One region of the Duganella sp. AC237 genome, then DNA from elsewhere that is predicted to be linked to it. Evidence: riboswitches for the same ligand, from Rfam matches in the RefSeq annotation. Region 1 holds a riboswitch; the other holds the start of a gene.

Region 1 (9,140 bases):
CCCTCCGGCGGCAGCGATCTCGCGCCCGCGCTGCGCCTTGGTCGGCTTATCGCTCAACTCCGGCGTGCCGCATTCCTTGCGCACCCAGCGCAATGCCGGCTGCGCGCCCGGCACCTCGACCCTGATCCAGTCGTAATCGACCTTGTTGATTTCGCGGACCGTGTACTCGGTCCCCGGCACGATTTTCTGCGCGCCCGGGTTGTTCTGTTTGGCGAAGGATGTGTAAGCCTCGCAGCTTTGGGTGGCGGTGAAACTGCCATTGGCCGATTCGCTGGCGCTGCAACCGAACGCGGTAAAAACAAGCAGCAAGGCGGCTGCGGGGACGGTGTGGCGATGCATTCAAACTCCTCAGGTTGGTCAAGTGCCAATATCTTAGCGGACTTATCGCGGCGGGTGGGAAGCCCTTTTCTATCGAAAACAGCCGCCGGCACCGCGACTTGTGGCAACCGCACGACGAATCGAAGGCTTGCCGTCCGTGATAGGCGATAGTTTCTTTATGACATGATATTCTCGGTTACCGACTGATCCTGCGAACCACAATGATCTCCAACGAAACACGCCTGAAGTGGGTGGCTTTCATACTGCTCGTCTTCATGGGTGGCGTCGGCACGCTGCCCTTCCTGACCAACCGCAGCGTCCAGCACACCATGGCGCAGTTGAAAGCCACTTCGGCCAGGGAACGCCACTACCAGTCGATCCTGGGGTTGCTGGTGGACGCCGAAACCGGCCAGCGCGGCTTCATCCTGACCGGCAAGGAGGAGTTTTTGCAGCCCTACCATGCGGCGGTCAACATGATCGAGCCGCTGCGGGCGACGCTGTGGCAGGAAAGCGCCGACCCGCGCGAGCGCAAAGCGCTGGCCGACGTCAAGGTCTCCATGGACCTCAAGCTAGGCTTGATGGCCGAGACGATCGCGATGCGGCGCGAGCAGGGATTCGCCGCCGCCGAAAAGGTCGTCGCCGCCGGCGCCGGCCGCGCGCACATGGACATCCTGCGCAATCTGATCGGCGGCGAGCTGTCCTCGCTGTCGATCCACCGCGACGAGTTGCGCGAGCAGCTGACGCACGGCGCCCGCAAGGCCATGTACATCAGCGCGGCAGTCAACATCGCCGAGATGATACTGCTGGCGGTGGCGTTGCTGGTCGGTCTGCGCTCGTTGCGCGCGCGCGCGAACGCCGAAAGGCTGGCGGCGGAAAACACCGGGGCGCTGCGCCGCGCCGCCGCCGCGTCGGAGCTGCGCAACCAGCAGCTGGCGGTCAGCGCCGACATGCTGCACGCGCTCGAATGCGTATCCACCGTCGAAGAAGCCTCGCTGATCGTCTCCACGTTCTGCAAAAAGCTGGTGCCCGGCGTATCCGGCAGCCTTTACCTGTATCGCAACTCGCGCGACACGCTGGAGCGCAAGGCCAGGTGGGGCGACATTGCCGACGACGCCGATGGCATCGAGCCGGAACAGTGCTGGGCGGTGCGGCGCGGCACCGTCCACGTCTGCGCCGGTGACGGCGATCTGCAGTGCCGGCATGGCAGCGCGGGCGACAGCGGCGCCGGTCCGCGCGTCTGCATGCCGCTGGTGACGCAGGACGCCGTGCTGGGATGCCTGACCCTGTACGCGGCGCCCGAGCAGCACGACATCTTCGAACGCCAGCGCGAGGTACTGGCCACGCTAAGCGAAGAGATCTCCATGTCGATGAGTAACATCAAATTGCGCGAGACCTTGCGCCTGCAATCGATCATCGATCCGCTGACCGAGTTGTACAACCGCCGCTACATGGACGAGACGCTGCGGCGCGAGCTGATACGCTCGCAGCGGAACGCGAAGCCGCTGGCGGTCATCATGCTCGATCTGGACCACTTCAAGCGCACCAACGACACCTACGGCCATGACGGCGGCGACGCCATCCTGAAGCGGGTGGCGCAGGTGCTGTTGACGAATATCCGCGCGTGCGACGTCGCGTGCCGCTTCGGCGGCGAGGAGATGGTGGTTCTGCTGCCAGATTGCGACATCGACCTGGCGACCGAGCGCGCGCAGCTCTTTCGCGGGTTGATCGAGGCGCTCCAGGTCGCGCATGGCGGCCACACGGTGCGCACGACGGCGTCGCTGGGCGTGGCCGGGTACCCGGAACACGGTGCCGAGCCGGCGGCACTGTTCCAGGCGGCCGACAAGGCGCTTTACCAGGCCAAGCGTGACGGCAGAAACCGCGTCGTCCGGGCGCTGGCCCCGGAGGCGGCCAGCGCGGATCAGCGCCGCACGGAAGCTCACGAAAATCGCGTATCCTAGACGGTTCACACATCTAACGCAGAGCGCACGCCATGGCGACAAAACCAGTTACCAAAGCCGAAACGGTCCTGCTATCGGGCGGCAATCCGCAAATCCCCAAGGCCTATGGCGACGCGCCGGTGCAGGCCTACATCGCCGCGATGCCGGGCTGGAAAAGCGATCTCGGACGACGTCTGGACGAGATCATCGTCCACACCATACCCGGCGTGAACAAGGCCGTTAAATGGAACACGCCGCTATACGGGATCGCCGACCAAGGCTGGTTCCTGGGTTTTCATTGTTTTACCAAGTACGTCAAAGTCACCTTCTTCAACGGCGGTTTTCTCGATCCGCTGCCGCCGGGGGCGTCCAAAACCGCCGGCGTGCGACATCTCGACCTGCGCGAGGACGACCCGCTCGACGAAGCGCAATTCGCCGAGTGGGTGCGACAAGCCAGCCGGTTGCCCGGCGAGCGCATGTAAAGGCCGTCAGGCCACTTTCGCGACCCGCGCGGGCGCTTGCCGCCCGCCCTCCCGCCCCGACGCGGCGAAGATGGTCTCGGCGATGATGTCCGCCGTCGCCGCCGACAGTGTCCAGCCCAGGTGCCCGTGGCCGGTATTGTAGAAGACCGTCGGCGCCTTGCCGCGCCCCACACGCGGCATCAGATTGGGCATCATCGGCCGCAGCCCGGCCCATGGCGTCACGCTGCGCGTGCTCACCCCCGGGAAGCATTGCTGCACCCACTTCACCAGCGGGGCGATGCGGTCGGCCCGGATATCGCGGTTGAACCCATTGAACTCCGCCGTGCCGGCCACGCGGAAGCGGTCGTCGCCCAGTCGGCTGGTCACCAGCTTGGTCTCGTCGTCGAGCAGGCTGACGGTCGGCGCGGCGGCCTGGCTGGCGGCGTCGTTCAGGTGCACCGTGATCGAATAGCCCTTGACCGGATAGACGTTGACGCGGTCGCCCAGCATCGCCGCCATCGCGCGGCTGGCGGTGCCGGCGCAAACGACCACCGCGTCGTAGCGGCGGGTGGTGCTGAAACCGTCCTCCTCGACGGTGATGTCGACGCCGTCGGCGCCCGCCCGCATGGCCGTCACCTGCTGGCCGAAGCGCAGTTCGGCGCCCAGCCGTTGCGCCGCCCGCGCCAGCCCGGTGGTGAATTTGTGGATATCGCCGGTGCTGTCGCTGACGGTGTAGTGGCCGCCGTAGTAGTCGCCGCGCAGGGTCGGCTCGATGGCGCGCATCTCCTCCGGCGTGACGGCGCGACGCGCCAGCCCGCCCTGCATCAACAGCTTCGACACGCCCGCCGCGTGCTCGAATCCGGCGCGCTCGCGGTAGATGTGCAGGATGCCTTCGCGCTTGAGGTCGAAGGCGATGTCTTCGTCCCTGGCCCACTGGAACAGGTGTTCGCGCGCCGCCAGCGCCAGCTGTGCGGTGGCGATCGTGTTGTCGCGGTAGTGCGGGATGGCGGCGATGAATTGGGCGAACCACGACAGCTTGTGCCAGCCCGGCTTTGGATTGACCAGCAGCGGCGCGTCGTTCCTCAGCATCCACTTCAGGCCCTTGGCGATGGTGGACCGGTGATTCCACACTTCCGCGTTGGAGGCGGACAGCTGGCCGCCGTTGGCGAACGAGGTTTCCATCGCCGCGTAGCGGTGGCGTTCGAGCAGGGTGACGGCGAAGCCGCGTTTGGCGAGGGCGTAGGCGGTGGTGACGCCGGTGATGCCGCCGCCGATGATTGCGATGGTTTTCATGAAGATTCCAGACCGTCAAAGGGGATGGTCTCGGCGCACATGCGCAAAGACACCCCCTCTGTTCTGGACCTGAGAGATTCACGCCGGGCCGCGATGGCGGCAGCGCTTGCTCCTTCGGTGCGGGTGGACGACGTCCGAGTCCTGCCGCTCTTCAGAGTTTAAAGTGCTGTATCGGTCCTTTTGCCTGAGAGTTTCCGGGGCGGTTGCTCCTTCGGCGCCGTCCGTCAGCGCGATGCTGGAACAGTCTCTCCCGATACGGCGGTGGCTTTTGGCCACAACGGGCGTAGCTTACCTGAAAAATTGCGGCTTATCCACCCGACCCGCACCCACCCGGCGCATTGGGTTCGCGGCAACCCGGCCGTGGGATGGGATACTTGGCCAACCCGCGCTACGAGATAATGCATGTGGCGCATCACCATCGCCACCACTTCCACTGCGTGAAATGCGACCGCGTGTTCGATATCGAGGGCTGCCCTGGCCATATGGACAGTCTGGCGACCAAGGGGTTTACCATCGAACGCCACGAGTTGACCTTGTACGGCGTCTGCGCCGAATGCTCGGCCGCCGGCGCCACGCCGCCGCCCCGGCCCCAACCCGCCATCAGCTTGACCCGGCACGGCGCCGGCAATCGGCACGCCGGTTTGTGCCCGCCGCGATCCGCCATGCCCCGCGCCTGCCCTGCGCGTGCGACAGCGTACATCGCTTAAAATCGAACTTAGGCATACTTATCGTTACCCCGAAATAACTTGATGAAAGCGAGACATGGCAGAGAATGAAAAGGCGGCGTCGCCCGCCCCGGTGATGGATGCGGAAACCCTGGAGTTCATACGCGGCGTGTTCACGCTGGTGCGCGGCGGCGACGCGGAACGTCTGGCCGGCATGGTGGCCAAGGGCTTGCCCGTCAGTTTCCGCAATGAGAAAGGCGACAGCCTGATCATGCTGGCCTGCTATCACGGCCACCTGGACACGGCGCGCGTGCTGCTCGAAGCCGGCGCCGACCCGAACGTGCCGAACGACCAGGGCCAGACGCCGCTGGCGGGCGTGGCCTACAAAGGCTATCTGGACATCGCCGAGCTGCTGCTGGCCCATGGCGCCGACATCGAAGGCGCCAGCCCGGACGGCAAGACGCCGCTGATGATGGCGGCCATGTTCAACCGCACCGATATCCTCAAGCTGTTGATCGAGCGCGGCGCGGCCGTCGATGCGGTCGACAGTCGGGGCATGACGGCGATCTCGCTGGCGCAGACGATGGGCGCGAAGGACACGGCCGCGCTGCTGGCCGAAAAAAACCTGTAAGCCACGCTGCGGCGACCCCGACCCGTCCCTCCCGCCCTCATGCCCCGATCAGGCCTTGCCCGCACACGCGCAGGGTCGCGCCGCTGATGCCGAACGCGGCCGGGGTGCTGAGGAACGCGATCAGTTCGGCGACGTCGCGCGGCTGCCCGCTCTGCTTGACGGCATTGAGGCGCCGGCCGATCTCCCGCACGACCATGGGCATGGCGTCGGTCATCGGCGTATCGATGAAGCCGGGCGCCACGGCGTTGATGCAGATGCCGCGCGGCGCCAGCAGCGGCGCCTGGGCGGCGACATAGCCGATCAGCGCGGCCTTGGACGCGGCGTAGTTGGTCTGCCCGAAATTGCCCGCCACGCCGCTGACCGACGACAGGCAGACAATCCGGCCGTCGTCGCGCAGCACGCGCCGCTCCAGCAAGCGCTGGTCGATCGCGATCACGGCGGCCAAGTTGACCTGCACCACCAGATCCCAGAAATGCTCCTGCATATTGGCCAGCGTGCGGTCGCGCGTGATGCCGGCGTTGTGGACCACGACGTCGACGCCGCCGAAGCGCTCGAGCAAAAAGTCGGCAAGACGCCCGGCGCTGTCCGGCGCGGCGATATCGGCGAGGAAGGGCACGGCGGCGAAGCGGTCGCAGGCCTGGTGCAACGCATCCGCCGCGCCCGGCACATCGAGCGCGACGACGGTGGCGCCCTCTTGCGCCAGCCGCTCGACCACGGCCAGGCCGATGCCCCTGGCGGCGCCTGTCACCAGCGCGACCTTGCCGGACAACGCCTGCGTCGACGACATGCTGGCGGGCGCCGCCACGTTGGCCGCCAGGTGGAACGCCTGCCCTGTCACGTAGGTGGTGCGGGCGCCGCAAAAGAACCGCAGCGGACCGTCCAGGCGGTCGAGCGCGTCGCGCGCCACATAGCCGAGATTGACCGTAATACCTTTGGCGCCGATTTCCTTTGCCAGCGAGCGCACAAATCCTTCAACGCCACGGGCAACGGCGGCGGCGGCCGGCGTGGCCGCGGCGCCGGGATCGGCCGCCAGTATCAGCACCCGGCCATTGCGAACCAGCCGCCGCACGACAGGATGCAAGCCGTCGTACAACGCCCGGTAGTCCTGCGGCGCCACGCAACCGGTGGCGTCCATCGCGACGATATCGAGCGGCCCGGCGCCGGCGGCCGGCCCGTCCAACGCCGCCGTGCCGGCGCGGACAAAAGCCGCCGCCATCGCCTCGGCCGCATAGCCGCCGGCCGTCCGGCATAACAAAACGCGTTTGCCATCGAACGGCCGGTCCACATACGGTCCCGCCTCGCGCGACAGCGGCACCGGGTTCGGCAGGCCGATGGCCCTGGCGATGGCGCCGGTGATCGGGTTGCCGTTCAAGCGCATTAACAAATCGGACATGTGATTCTCTTCGGTGCGGGTAACACCGCATTATGCCCGCACCGGCCGCTGGAGACGTTCCAGCCCGGTTTGCCGTCCACCCGCAAGACGCCGGCCCGGCCTCAGTCGAGCAAGCCGAGCATTTTGGCCTCGTAGATCGCCTCGGCGCGCGAGTTCACCTTGAGCTTGCGGTAGGTGCGCCGGATGAAGGTCAGCACGGTGTGGCTCGACACCGCCATCAATCCTGCGATCTCCTCGGTGGTGAAGCCTTTGGTGATCAGCTCCAGCACCTGCTGCTCGCGGGGCGACAACTGGGTGCGCAACGGTTGGGCGTCGGCATCCGCCGCGCTCCTGGCCAGCGCCTGCCGCACCGGCGGCAGGTGGCGGAAGCGGGTCAGCATTTGCCGGGCGATGATCGGGCTGATCGGGCTGCCCCCCTGAAAAATGCTGCGGATCTCGTCGGCCAGGCCGCCCGGCTTGGTGTGCTTGAGCAGATACCCGGCGGCGCCGGCCTCGATCGCGCGCATCACATGCAGTTCGTCGCCGAAATTGGTGCTGACCATGACCGCGCAATCGGGCCAGTGGGACGCGGCCGCGCCGATGACATCGATGCCGGAACCGTCCGGCAGGCCCAGGTCCACCACCAGCACGTCGCAGGCCCGTCCGTCGAGCATTTGCAGGCCGGCATGGCGCGTGCTGGCGGCCGCCGCCAGCACCATGTCGGCCGCGCCGGCCACGGTCCCCTCCAGCGCATGCAGGAAGTCCATATCGTCCTCGACGATACCGACGCGGATGGGGTGGATCGAAGTGGTGGTCATCATGGGTTGTCTCAGTGGTGTGTGGCGACCCGCGGCGGCGCCAGGGTCGGTTGCGAGTGCGTTGGCAGTGCCGGTTGCGGTTGCGGTTGCGATAGCGGCTGGGGTTGCGGTTGCGTTAGCGGCAGCCACAGCAGCACGCGGGTGCCGCCGCCGACGACCGCCTCCCAATCGATGGCGCCGCCGATGGCGGCGGCCCGGCGCTGTTGGTTCAGCAAGCCCTTGCCGCCGCGCTGCCGCGCCGCCGCCAGATCGAAGCCGGGACCGTTGTCGGCGATCGACACCGTCACGCCGTCGTCGTCGAACGCGGTGGCGACACGGATTTCAGTGGCGTTGGTGTGCTTGACGATATTGCTCAACGCTTCCTGCAAGATGCGCAGGATGTGCAGCGCGGTGCGCGGATCGATCCATTCGAGCGGCGGCACGTCGGCCACGGCCCAGTGCAGGCGCATGCCGGCCAGTCGCAGACGCTCGCCCAGCCGGTAGCGCAAGGTCGCCAGCAACAGCAGCAAATCGGCCTCGACCGGCTCGAGCGAGTCGATCGTCAGGTGCAGGTCGTCGATGCAGGCGCGCAGGATGTCGGGGATGGCGTTCTCCTCGAGCTGGCCGCGCTCGACCGCCCACAGCGCGCTTTGCAACGACGAGCCGAGGCCGTCGTGCATGTCCTGCATCAGGCGCAGGCGTTCGCCGGCGAGCGTTTGCCTGTGCTCGATCTCGATGAGGCGCTGGTAGCTCAATGCCAGCTCGGCCTCGCGCTCGCGCAGGCGCGACGCCAGTTGCAGGTTGCTCTGCTCGACATGCGCCAGCGCGCCGATATAACGGCGGTACATCAGGTAGCACAGCATGCCGAAATTTTGCAGATTGATATACGGTCCCAGATACCAGTGCTCCGGCCCGAGGAAATTGCTTTGCAGCGCCCAATCGTTAAGACCGTACAACACGCAAAGGCCGACGCCGACCGACATCAGCATGGCGTCCGGCGAACGGCGCCATGACGCCCGTACGCCGGCAACGGTGATGGCGCTGCCGGCCACGATGGCGAGCAGGTAGATCAGCGGCGTGACCAGCGGCGTGTTCCAGCCCGCCAACGACGGCGACGAGCACACGGCGACAAAAAAGTTGACCGCCAGCAAGCTGCGGCTCAGCCAGCGCTGGCGTTGCCCGTGCACCATCTCCTGGAACGCGTGCACCAGCGTCAGCATCCAGAACAGCGAATTGAGCATGAGCCAGGCGAACCAGTCGTTGTCCAGCCGCGCCTCGCAGAAAAAGCTCAGCGAGCGCGTGAACTGGGCCGCCGCCAGCAAGGTGAACAGCCCGTAGCCCAGGCCGACGCCGCGCCACAGCCAGACAAAGGCGGAAAACACGCCGACGGCGACGAAGGCGCCGATGCACATGAGCGGCAGATACAATTGCAGCCACTGCCGTCCGTGGTAGCGCCAGCCGATATCGTCGGTCGTTCCCAGCCACACAGAGGCGAGCGCCGCGCGGCTGCTGGGCGGGTGCTGAATGCGGAACAGGATCTCGCGCGGCGGCGCGCTGCGCGGGTCGCCGCCCAGTTCCAGCCACAACGGCGGCCAGTACCAAGTCGGCCCGTCGAGCTGGCGTTGGTGGCGCAGCCGGCCGTCGACGTAGACGGCGATCGGGCCGT
Region 2 (9,140 bases), 400 kb from region 1:
GGCAGCGGCAAAGGTTGGGTCGACTACAAATTCCGCAATCCCGCAACCGGCAAGGTCGCACCCAAGAGCACCTACGTGCTGCGGGTGGACGACGTGGCGCTGGAAGCCGGCATCTATAAACACTGACCGGTCAACGTCATGCTCAGCAAACTTCGTATAGGTCCCAAACTGTTGTTGGCGCCCGGTGTGGTGTTGATCCTGCTGATTTGCCTGTCGGCCGGGGCTTACCTCGGCATGGTGCGGCAAAACGAGTCGCTCGAAAACATGGTGCAGCAGCGCGCGGTGCGCCTGAAGGCCACCGCCGACCTGGTGGCCGGCGCCAACCGCGCGCACACCGAAATCTACCAGCTGCTCACCTGGATCAATGCCAGCTTCGCGCCGCCGCGCATCGACGCGCTGGTGCGCGACATCCATACCCGCCACGCGGCGCTGGACCGCCAGTTCGCGCAGCTCGAAATGGTCACCCAATCGAATCCCGCCGAGCGCCGCTTCGTGGTGCAGTCGCAGGCCGCGCATAGCCAGTATGTCAAGGCGATCGCCGATGTGATCGAGCTGGGGATGGCCGATCATTCGATGGCCGCCAACGCCATGTTCAAGGCCGAACGCGCGTTCGATGTGGTGTCCCAGCGGCTCGATGAGCTGTCAAGGCTCGAACAATCGCTCAGCGAGCGTGCTTTCACGGAGGCTGAATCGGAGTTCACCAGCGTGTCGGTCTGGATGCCGATCATGGTAGCGATATCAATTATCTTGTCGCTACTGGTGACGATGGCGGTGCGTAACGCGCTACTGAAGGAGGTGCGCGAGATCGGCTCGGCGGCCATCGATCTGGCCGAGGGCAACCTGACGGTCAAGAACCGCGTCTATGGCCGCGACGAGATCTCCGAGACCTCGCGCGCGCTCGACACCAGCATCCGCAACCTGAACACGACGCTCAAGACGATACTGGCGTCGGCCGAATCGATGGACTCGGCGTCGCGCTCCGTGGTTCAAGGCAGCGTGGATCTGACGCAGCGCGCCGAAAGGCAGGCGACCTCGCTGGGGGAGACCAGCGGCGCGATGCGTGAGCTCAGCTCCACGGTCGCGCAGACGGCGAACAACGCCCAATTGGCCAATCAACTGGTGCGCTGCGCCACCAACTTCGCGGTGCGCGGCGGCAGCGTGGTGCAGCGGCTGGTGGGTACGATGGCGTCGATCCGCGGCAGCTCGCGCAAGGTGGTGGACATCGTCGGCGTCATCGACGGCCTGGCGTTCCAGACCAATCTGGTGGCCTTGAACGCGGCGGTGGAGGCGGCGCGCGCCGGCGCCCAGGGCGAAGCGTTCGCACAGGTGGCCAGCGAGGTGCTGGTCCTGGCGCAGCGCTCGGCGACGGCGGCGCACGAGATCAAGGCCTTGATCGCCGAGTCGGTGGCCGAGATCGAGGGCGGCGCGCGCTCGGTGGAGGAGGCCGGCGACAGCATGGCGGAGATCGTGGCCTCGGTGCAGCAGGTGGGCGACATCATCGGCCAGATCAGCGAGGCCAGCGCCGAGCAGGCCGAGGGTTTGCAGGGCGCGCACATGGCGATCCTCGAGATGGACCAGGTGACGCAGCAGAACCTGGCGCTGGTGCGGCAGGCGGCGGCGGCGTCCACGGGGTTGCAGCGGCAGGCGCTCAATCTGTCCGAGGCGGTGGCGATGTTCAAGCTGGAGGATGGTCAGGAGCCGAACGTCCCCCAGCAACCGGGCTCGCCGCGGGTGGTGCGCCTGCGGCTGGCGTCGATTAGGAATTGAGCGCACACCCGCAACCATCGCCGCACCGGATTGGATAATAAAAAGCAGGCAAACCGTGAGGCTTGCCTGCTTTTTGTTTGCGCGGCGTGCCGCGCAAACTCTCGCTTACTCGTAGTCGCTCATCGGCGCGCAGCCGCAGAACAGGTTGCGGTCGCCGTAGACGTTGTCGGCACGGCCGACCGGCGGCCAGTACTTCTGCTTGCGCAGCGACGGCACGGGGTAGGCCGCCACTTCGCGGCTGTACTTGTGCTCCCACTTGTCTGCGGTCAGCACCTCGGCGGTGTGCGGCGCGAACTTCAACGGATTATCCAGCTTGTCGAATTCGCCGCTTTCCACTTTGGCGATCTCGCCGCGGATGGCGATCATGGCGTCGATGAAGCGGTCCATCTCGGCCTTCGATTCGCTTTCGGTCGGCTCGATCATCAAGGTGCCCGGTACCGGGAAGCTCATGGTCGGCGCGTGGAAGCCGAAGTCCATCAGGCGCTTGGCGACATCCTCGTTGCTGATGCCGGTGGCGTCCTGCAGCTGGCGCAGGTCGATGATGCACTCGTGCGCCACCAGGCCGTCGTGGCCCGAATACAGCACCGGGTAGTGCGGCGACAGGCGGCGCGCGATGTAGTTGGCGCTCAGGATCGCGGTTTCGGTCGCGGCGGTCAGGCCTTCGGCGCCCATCATCGCGATGTACATCCACGAAATCGGCAGGATGCTGGCCGAGCCGTACGGCGCGGCGCTGACCGAACCGATGCCGGCGTTGTCGCGGATATAGCCATTCGAACGCTGGTTCGGCAGGAACTTGGCCAGGTGGGCGCCAACGCCGATCGGGCCGACGCCCGGGCCGCCGCCGCCGTGCGGAATGCAGAAGGTCTTGTGCAGGTTCAGGTGCGAGACGTCGCCGCCGAACGCGCCCGGCGCGGCCACGCCGACCAGCGCGTTCATGTTGGCGCCGTCGATGTAGACCTGGCCGCCATGGCTATGGACGATCTCGCACAGCTCCTGGATGCCTTCCTCGAACACGCCGTGGGTCGAAGGGTAGGTCACCATGACGGCGGCCAGGTTCTTCGAGTGCAGTTCGGCCTTGGCCTTCAGATCGGCCAGGTCGACGTTGCCGTTGGCGTCGCAGGCGGTGACCACCACCTGCATGCCGACCATGTTGGCCGACGCCGGGTTGGTGCCGTGCGCCGACGATGGAATCAGGCAGATGTTGCGGTGGCCTTCGCCACGCGACTGGTGGTAGGCCTGGATTACCAGCAGGCCGGCGTACTCGCCCTGCGAGCCGGCGTTCGGCTGCAGCGAGATGGCGGCGTAGCCGGTCACCGCGCACAGCATCTCTTCCAGCTGCGCGATCATTTCGCGGTAGCCGATGGTCTGGCTGTCCGGCGCGAACGGGTGGATGTTGGAGAACTCGGGCCAGGTGACCGGGATCATCTCGCTGGTGGCGTTCAGCTTCATGGTGCATGAACCCAGCGGGATCATGGTGCGGTCCAGCGCCAGGTCCTTGTCCGCCAGGCTGCGCAGGTAGCGCAGCATTTCGGTTTCGGAGTGGTAGCGGTTGAAGACCGGGTGCGTCAGGTAATCGCTCGAACGCGCCAGCGATGCCGGGAACGATTCGGCGACGGCCGCTTCGACGGTGTCGAAATCCGGGCCGTGGGCCGGGCCGCCGACAGGGTGGGCGAACACGGTCCACAGCAGGGCGATGTCTTCGCGCGTGGTGGTCTCGTCGAGCGAGACGCCGACGTGCGAGGCGTCGATCACGCGCAGGTTGACGCCGTGCGAGTGGGCCGACGCGTGCAGCTGTTCGGCGTTGGCGGTGGCGACGGTCAGCGTGTCGAAGAAGGTGTCGTTGGTGACGGTGTAGCCGAGCGTCTTCAGGTTAGCCGCCAGCACGCCGGTGTAGCGGTGCACGCGCTGGGCAATCTGCAACAGGCCTTTCGGGCCGTGGTAGACGGCGTACATCGACGCCATCACCGCCAGCAGCACCTGTGCGGTGCAGATGTTGGAGGTGGCTTTTTCGCGGCGGATGTGCTGCTCGCGGGTTTGCAGCGCCAGGCGGTAGGCCTTGTTGCCCTGGGCGTCGATGGTGACGCCGACCAGGCGGCCGGACATGCTGCGTTTGAATTCGTCGCGGGTCGACAGGTAGCCGGCGTGCGGGCCGCCGAATCCCAGCGGGACGCCGAAGCGCTGGCTGTTACCGACGACCACGTCCGCACCCCATTCGCCCGGTGGCGTGAGCATGGTCAGCGCCAGCAGGTCGGCGGCGACAACCACCATCGCGCCCTTGGCCTTGACCGCCTCGACGCCGGTTTTGTAGTCGCGCACCACGCCGTTAACGCCGGGGTACTGCAGCAGCACGCCGAAGGCGTCACCGATGCCGGAAAGTTCGGCAGGGTGGAAGCCCTTGACTTCGATGCCCAGCGGCTTGGCGCGGGTCTCGACCACTTCGCGCGTTTGCGGCAGCACGTCGTCGGCGACGTAGAACACGTTCGACTTCGACTTGCCCACGCGCTGGATCAGGGTCATCGCTTCGGCGGCGGCGGTGCCTTCGTCGAGCATCGAGGCGTTGGCGATGCCCATGCCGGTCAGGTCGGTGATGGTCTGCTGGAAGTTAAGGATCGCTTCCAGGCGGCCTTGCGAGATCTCCGGCTGGTACGGCGTGTAGGCGGTGTACCAGGCCGGGTTTTCGAAGATGTTACGCAGCACCACGCCCGGCGTCAGCGTGTTGTAGTAGCCCTGGCCGATCATCGACTTCAGGACCTTGTTCTTGCCGGCGATTTTTTTCAGCTTGTTCAACGCTTCCTGCTCCGGCATCGGCTGGGTGTATGCGCCGAGCGGCAGGGTGGCCTTGTTGCGGATGTTGGCAGGGACGATGGTGTCGATCAGGGCGGCGCGCGAGGCGTAGCCGAGGACCGCCAGCATGGCTTCCTGTTCTGCGGCGTCAGGGCCGATGTGGCGTGCGATGAAAGCGTCGCGTGCTTCAAGTTGGGTCAGGCTTGAACGGGTCATAATTTACGCTTCGGTGGTCTTGCCGTAGGCGGCTGCGTCCAGCAGGCCGTCGATCGCGCTGGCGTCGGCCGGCTTGATCTTGAACAGCCAGGCGGCGTAGGCGTCGCTGTTGATCGACTCCGGGGCGCTGGCCACGTCTTCGTTGACGGCGATGACTTCGCCCGACACCGGCGCGTAGATGTCGCTGGCCGCCTTGACCGATTCCACCACGGCGGCGTCGTCGCCGGCCGTGTAGCTCTTGCCGACCTTCGGCAGTTCGACGAAGACGATGTCGCCCAGCGCGTCCTGCGCGTACTCGGTGATGCCGACGGTGACGGTGCCGTCCGACTCAGCGCGCACCCATTCGTGGGATTCGGTGTACTTCAGGTCTGCAGGAATATTCATGTAAGGCTCCAGATGGGTAGGGGGCGGGTTCGAACTAGGATACTAAATCATTTAAACGGCGAGGATTTTACCGTTGCGGACGAAGGGCAGCTTGACCACCGAGGCGGCCAGCTTCTTGTCGCGGATCTCGACGTGCACGGTGTCGCCGACGGCCACGCCGTTGGGCACGCGCGCCAGCGCGATGGCCTGCTGCATGGTCGGGCTGAAGGTGCCGCTGGTGATCTCGCCGACGGCGTCGGTGCCGGCCACGATGACTTTCTGGTGGGCGCGCAGCACGCCGCCTTTTTCGCGCAGGATCAAGCCGACGAATTGGGCGTTCTGGCCCATCGCCTGCAGGGCAGCCTTGCCGATGAAGTCGCGCTCGGACACCAGGTCGATGGTCCATGCCAGGCCCGCGTCGAGCGGGTTGACGGTTTCGTCCATGTCCTGGCCGTACAGGTTCATGCCCGCCTCCAGACGCAGCGTGTCGCGGGCGCCCAGGCCGGCCGGCTTGACGCCGGCGGCGGCCAGCGCGTTCCACAGCTTCTCGGCCTGGTCGGCGGCGACACCGATCTCGAAGCCGTCTTCGCCGGTGTAGCCGGTGCGGGCGATCATCGCCTCGCCGAAGGCGGCGCTGTGCGCGAAGGCGACGTTGAACGGTTTCATGTCGGTGGTGCCGGCCTTCGATTCGGGGATCACGTCCCACACCTTGGCGCGCGCGTTCGGGCCCTGCACGGCGATCAGCGCCATGGCGTTATCACCATCCCGGCGCTGCGTGATTGTCACGCCGCTGTTGGTGGCGGCGTTCTGCGCCTGCATCCACGCCACGTCTTTTTCGGCGGTGCCGGCGTTGACGACCAGGCGGAACCAGCTCTCGTCGATGAAGTAGACGATCAAGTCGTCGATGACAAAGCCCTGCGGATTGAGCATGCACGAGTACAGCGCCTTGCCCGACACCTGCAGCTTGTCGACGTTGTTGGCCAGCAGGCCGCGCAGGAAGGCGCGCACGTTGGCGCCCTTGATGTCGACCACGCACATGTGGGCGACGTCGAACATGCCGACGTCGGTGCGCACGGCGTTGTGTTCTTCGATCTGCGATCCGTAGTTGACGGGCATGTCCCAACCGCCGAAATCGACCATCTTGGCGCCGGCGGCGCGGTGTGCGTTATTGAGTGGGGTGGCTTTGAGCGTCATAATTCCTCGGTCCATATCGAAAAGGGGTTAACAGAACATACAAGGAACGGCTAAAAAGCTGTTTCCACAATGATCGCAGACCCCTCTGTCCTTGGTACCTGAGAGATTACGGGCGAATCGACGCGAAGTCGAACTCGATTCCCGTGCGCCCCTTCGGTGGGCCGCCGGCGTGTGCCGCGGCCGCTCTCCAGAGTTGGACCAGTTGGCATCCCGCCGCGATAAAAAATCGAACGGCGGCCGCGCTGGTCCCTTGATCGGTCCTTTTGCCTGAGAGTTTTTGGGTAGTGCCCCTTCGGCGGCTGCGTTGGCGTATCGCCCGCAACCCTCTCCCGATCAAGACTCGGGAATATATGTCAGAAGGGCCTGAATGTCAATCTTGCGGGCAGGGCTGGATGGGGTGGTGGGCGGGGGCGCGCACGAATGGCGTGCAATAAAAACGCTATATAAACAACTATTTGCTAGAATAAATCACACTTATTCGAGAGCCCACCCATGAGCCAAGATCCAAATTCCTACGAGGGCCACGCGTGGTTCACCCTGTCAGGCGACGTCAACAGTGACATGGTGCGCCGTGTCTTCGACGCCGTTGCCGATATGACGGAGGACCGCATCACCACCGCCCACATCCTGATCCAGTCCAACGGCGGCTATGTCAGCGACGGCATCTGTCTGTACAATTACCTGAGCAAGTTGCCGATCAAGATCGTCACCTACAACGCCGGCGCGGTGGCGTCCATCGCCGTGATCCTGTTCCTGTCCGGCGAGGAGCGTTATGCCAGCGACACGGCGCGCTTCATGGTGCACAAATCGCACGCCAGCGCGCCGCACGGCGCCCGGCCGGACGCGTTGCGCATCATCGTCGAAGGCTTGCAGGCCGACGACGCCCGCACCGAGCAGATCCTGCGCGAACACGTCAAGCTGACCGAGGAGCACTGGCGCACGCACGCGTACTCCGACCTGCACCTGACGGCGGCCGAGGGCGTGGCGGTGGGGATGGTCAACGCCGTGAAGGACTTTGTGCCGCCGCGTGGACAGCGCGTGGCCAATATTTGATTGCAAGCTGAAACGGGAGCGGCGCCAGGGAGGCGCCGCCATGCCGCTAATTATGGTGGAGCCTGATTAGCGGTTTTTGTTGCCCGTCTGTTTGTTGCCGTCGTTTTTATGGCTTTGCCGGCCGGCTTCCACATGCTGCTCATGGGTGCCGCCCTGGGTGCCGGAGCGCGAGCCGCTGGACGACCCTTTGTCGCCCGATTGCTTGCTGCTGCCTTGACTGGAGCCTTGCTTGCTGCCACCGCTTTTTTGATTCGAGTTCATTTTAGTTCCTTTGTGAAAGTGAAAGAACGTACTCGCCACAAGCGCGCCGTGCTGACTGGAAAAACGGTGACACCGTGCGCGTTTCTGGTAGAGCAATGATGCGTTTTCGCTCAGGCACTTGCTATCGGAGTGCGTCTTGGGGGGCTGTAGGAACATGCCTCGCACTCGTCATTAAAACTCTTCCCATTCGACCTCACTGTTGAGCTTGCCGGATGCCTTGCCCAGTCCGCTGGCGGCGCCGGCGCGGGCGGGCGGACGGCGTGGCGCGACCGTGCGTTTTCCCGGCGAGGGCAGTGCCGGCTTGATTCGTTCGCGGCGCGCGCCGGCGGTGGCGAGCGCCGGCGGCGTCTCCTCGTCGTCGCGCATGTCCGCCGCGCCTGGCATGCCGGCGATGCCACGCGTTTTGAGCGCCTCGGCGGCGACCAGCGGCTGCCGCGCCCGCGCTTCCCGGTCCGCGCCGTCGTGCACGGCGAACGCACCGATCGCCTCGTTCAGCTTGCCCGTTTCGTCGCGCATCGACGACGCTGCGGCGGCCGCCTGCTCGACCAACGCGGCGTTTTGCTGGGTCACCTGATCCATCGCCGCGATCGCCCGGTTGACTTGCTCCAGGCCGGCCGTTTGCTCGGCGCTGGCGTCGGCGATCTCTCCGATCAGCCCGGTTACCCGCTGGACGCTGCCCACCACCTCGTCCATCGTCAAGCGTGCCTGGTCGGCCAGCTGCGTGCCGCGCACCACCTTGTCGACCGAGTCGTCGATCAGGCTTTTGATCTCCTTGGCGGCCGCCGCGCTGCGCTGGGCCAGGTTGCGCACTTCGGAGGCGACGACGGCGAAGCCGCGTCCTTGCTCGCCGGCACGGGCCGCTTCGACCGCAGCGTTCAGCGCCAGGATGTTGGTCTGGAACGCGATGCCGTCGATGACGCCAATGATTTCCGCGATTTTCTTCGAGCTGTCGTTGATCGACGCCATCGTGCCGACCACTTGGCCGACATCGCTGCCGCCGCGCACCGCCACCGCCGACGCCGACACGGCAAGCTTGTTGGCCTGCACCGCGTGCTCGGCGTTTTGTTTGACGGTTGCCGTCAGCTGCTCCATCGACGAGGCGGTCTCTTCCAGCGAGGCGGCCTGCTGCTCGGTGCGGCTCGACAAGTCCAGATTGCCCTCGGCGATCTCGGCCGACGCCTGGCCGATCGCCCGCGCGCCGCTTTGCACCTGGGCGATCATCGTCATCAAGCTGTCGTTCATATGCTGCATCGCCTGCAGCAGCTTGCCGGTTTCATTGCCGGACCGTACTTCGATGCGGGTGCTCAAGTCGCCGTCGGCAATGCGCTGCGCCACCAGCATCACTTGCTGCAGCGGCGCCGAGATCGAGCGCGCCAGCCAAAACGCCAGCAGCACGCCAAAGCCGATCGCCGCCGACAGCAGGGCCAGCGTGACGATGCGCCCGGCCAGGTACGCCTGGTCGGCGCCTCGTGCCGCCTGCCGGCCGCCTTCGAGATTGCTGG

Evidence for each region. Region 1 has a riboswitch for glycine ahead of AC0IYS_RS16760 (D-amino acid dehydrogenase). Riboswitches for the same ligand answer to the same signal wherever they lie in the genome.
Region 2: it holds a riboswitch for glycine, as region 1 does, so the genes downstream of both, gcvT (glycine cleavage system aminomethyltransferase GcvT) here and AC0IYS_RS16760 (D-amino acid dehydrogenase) in region 1, are expected to answer to the same signal.

Annotation. Positions count from the first base shown of each region.
Region 1 is NZ_CEEDEW010000003.1:3,776,366-3,785,505, forward strand. It holds gene AC0IYS_RS16745 (ribonuclease T2 family protein) at 1-339, opposite strand, end outside; gene AC0IYS_RS16750 (diguanylate cyclase) at 540-2,276, shown strand; gene AC0IYS_RS16755 (DUF1801 domain-containing protein) at 2,309-2,737, shown strand; gene AC0IYS_RS16760 (D-amino acid dehydrogenase) at 2,744-4,009, opposite strand; glycine riboswitch at 4,058-4,171, opposite strand; glycine riboswitch at 4,172-4,272, opposite strand; gene AC0IYS_RS16765 (hypothetical protein) at 4,414-4,716, shown strand; gene AC0IYS_RS16770 (ankyrin repeat domain-containing protein) at 4,772-5,305, shown strand; gene AC0IYS_RS16775 (3-oxoacyl-ACP reductase) at 5,343-6,698, opposite strand; gene AC0IYS_RS16780 (LuxR C-terminal-related transcriptional regulator) at 6,800-7,498, opposite strand; gene AC0IYS_RS16785 (sensor histidine kinase) at 7,507-9,140, opposite strand, start outside.
Region 2 is NZ_CEEDEW010000003.1:4,179,199-4,188,338, reverse strand. It holds gene AC0IYS_RS18505 (cache domain-containing protein) at 1-126, shown strand, start outside; gene AC0IYS_RS18500 (methyl-accepting chemotaxis protein) at 139-1,767, shown strand; gene gcvP (aminomethyl-transferring glycine dehydrogenase) at 1,873-4,767, opposite strand; gene gcvH (glycine cleavage system protein GcvH) at 4,771-5,151, opposite strand; gene gcvT (glycine cleavage system aminomethyltransferase GcvT) at 5,203-6,324, opposite strand; glycine riboswitch at 6,400-6,525, opposite strand; glycine riboswitch at 6,570-6,666, opposite strand; gene AC0IYS_RS18480 (ATP-dependent Clp protease proteolytic subunit) at 6,817-7,377, shown strand; gene AC0IYS_RS18475 (hypothetical protein) at 7,444-7,638, opposite strand; gene AC0IYS_RS18470 (methyl-accepting chemotaxis protein) at 7,810-9,140, opposite strand, start outside.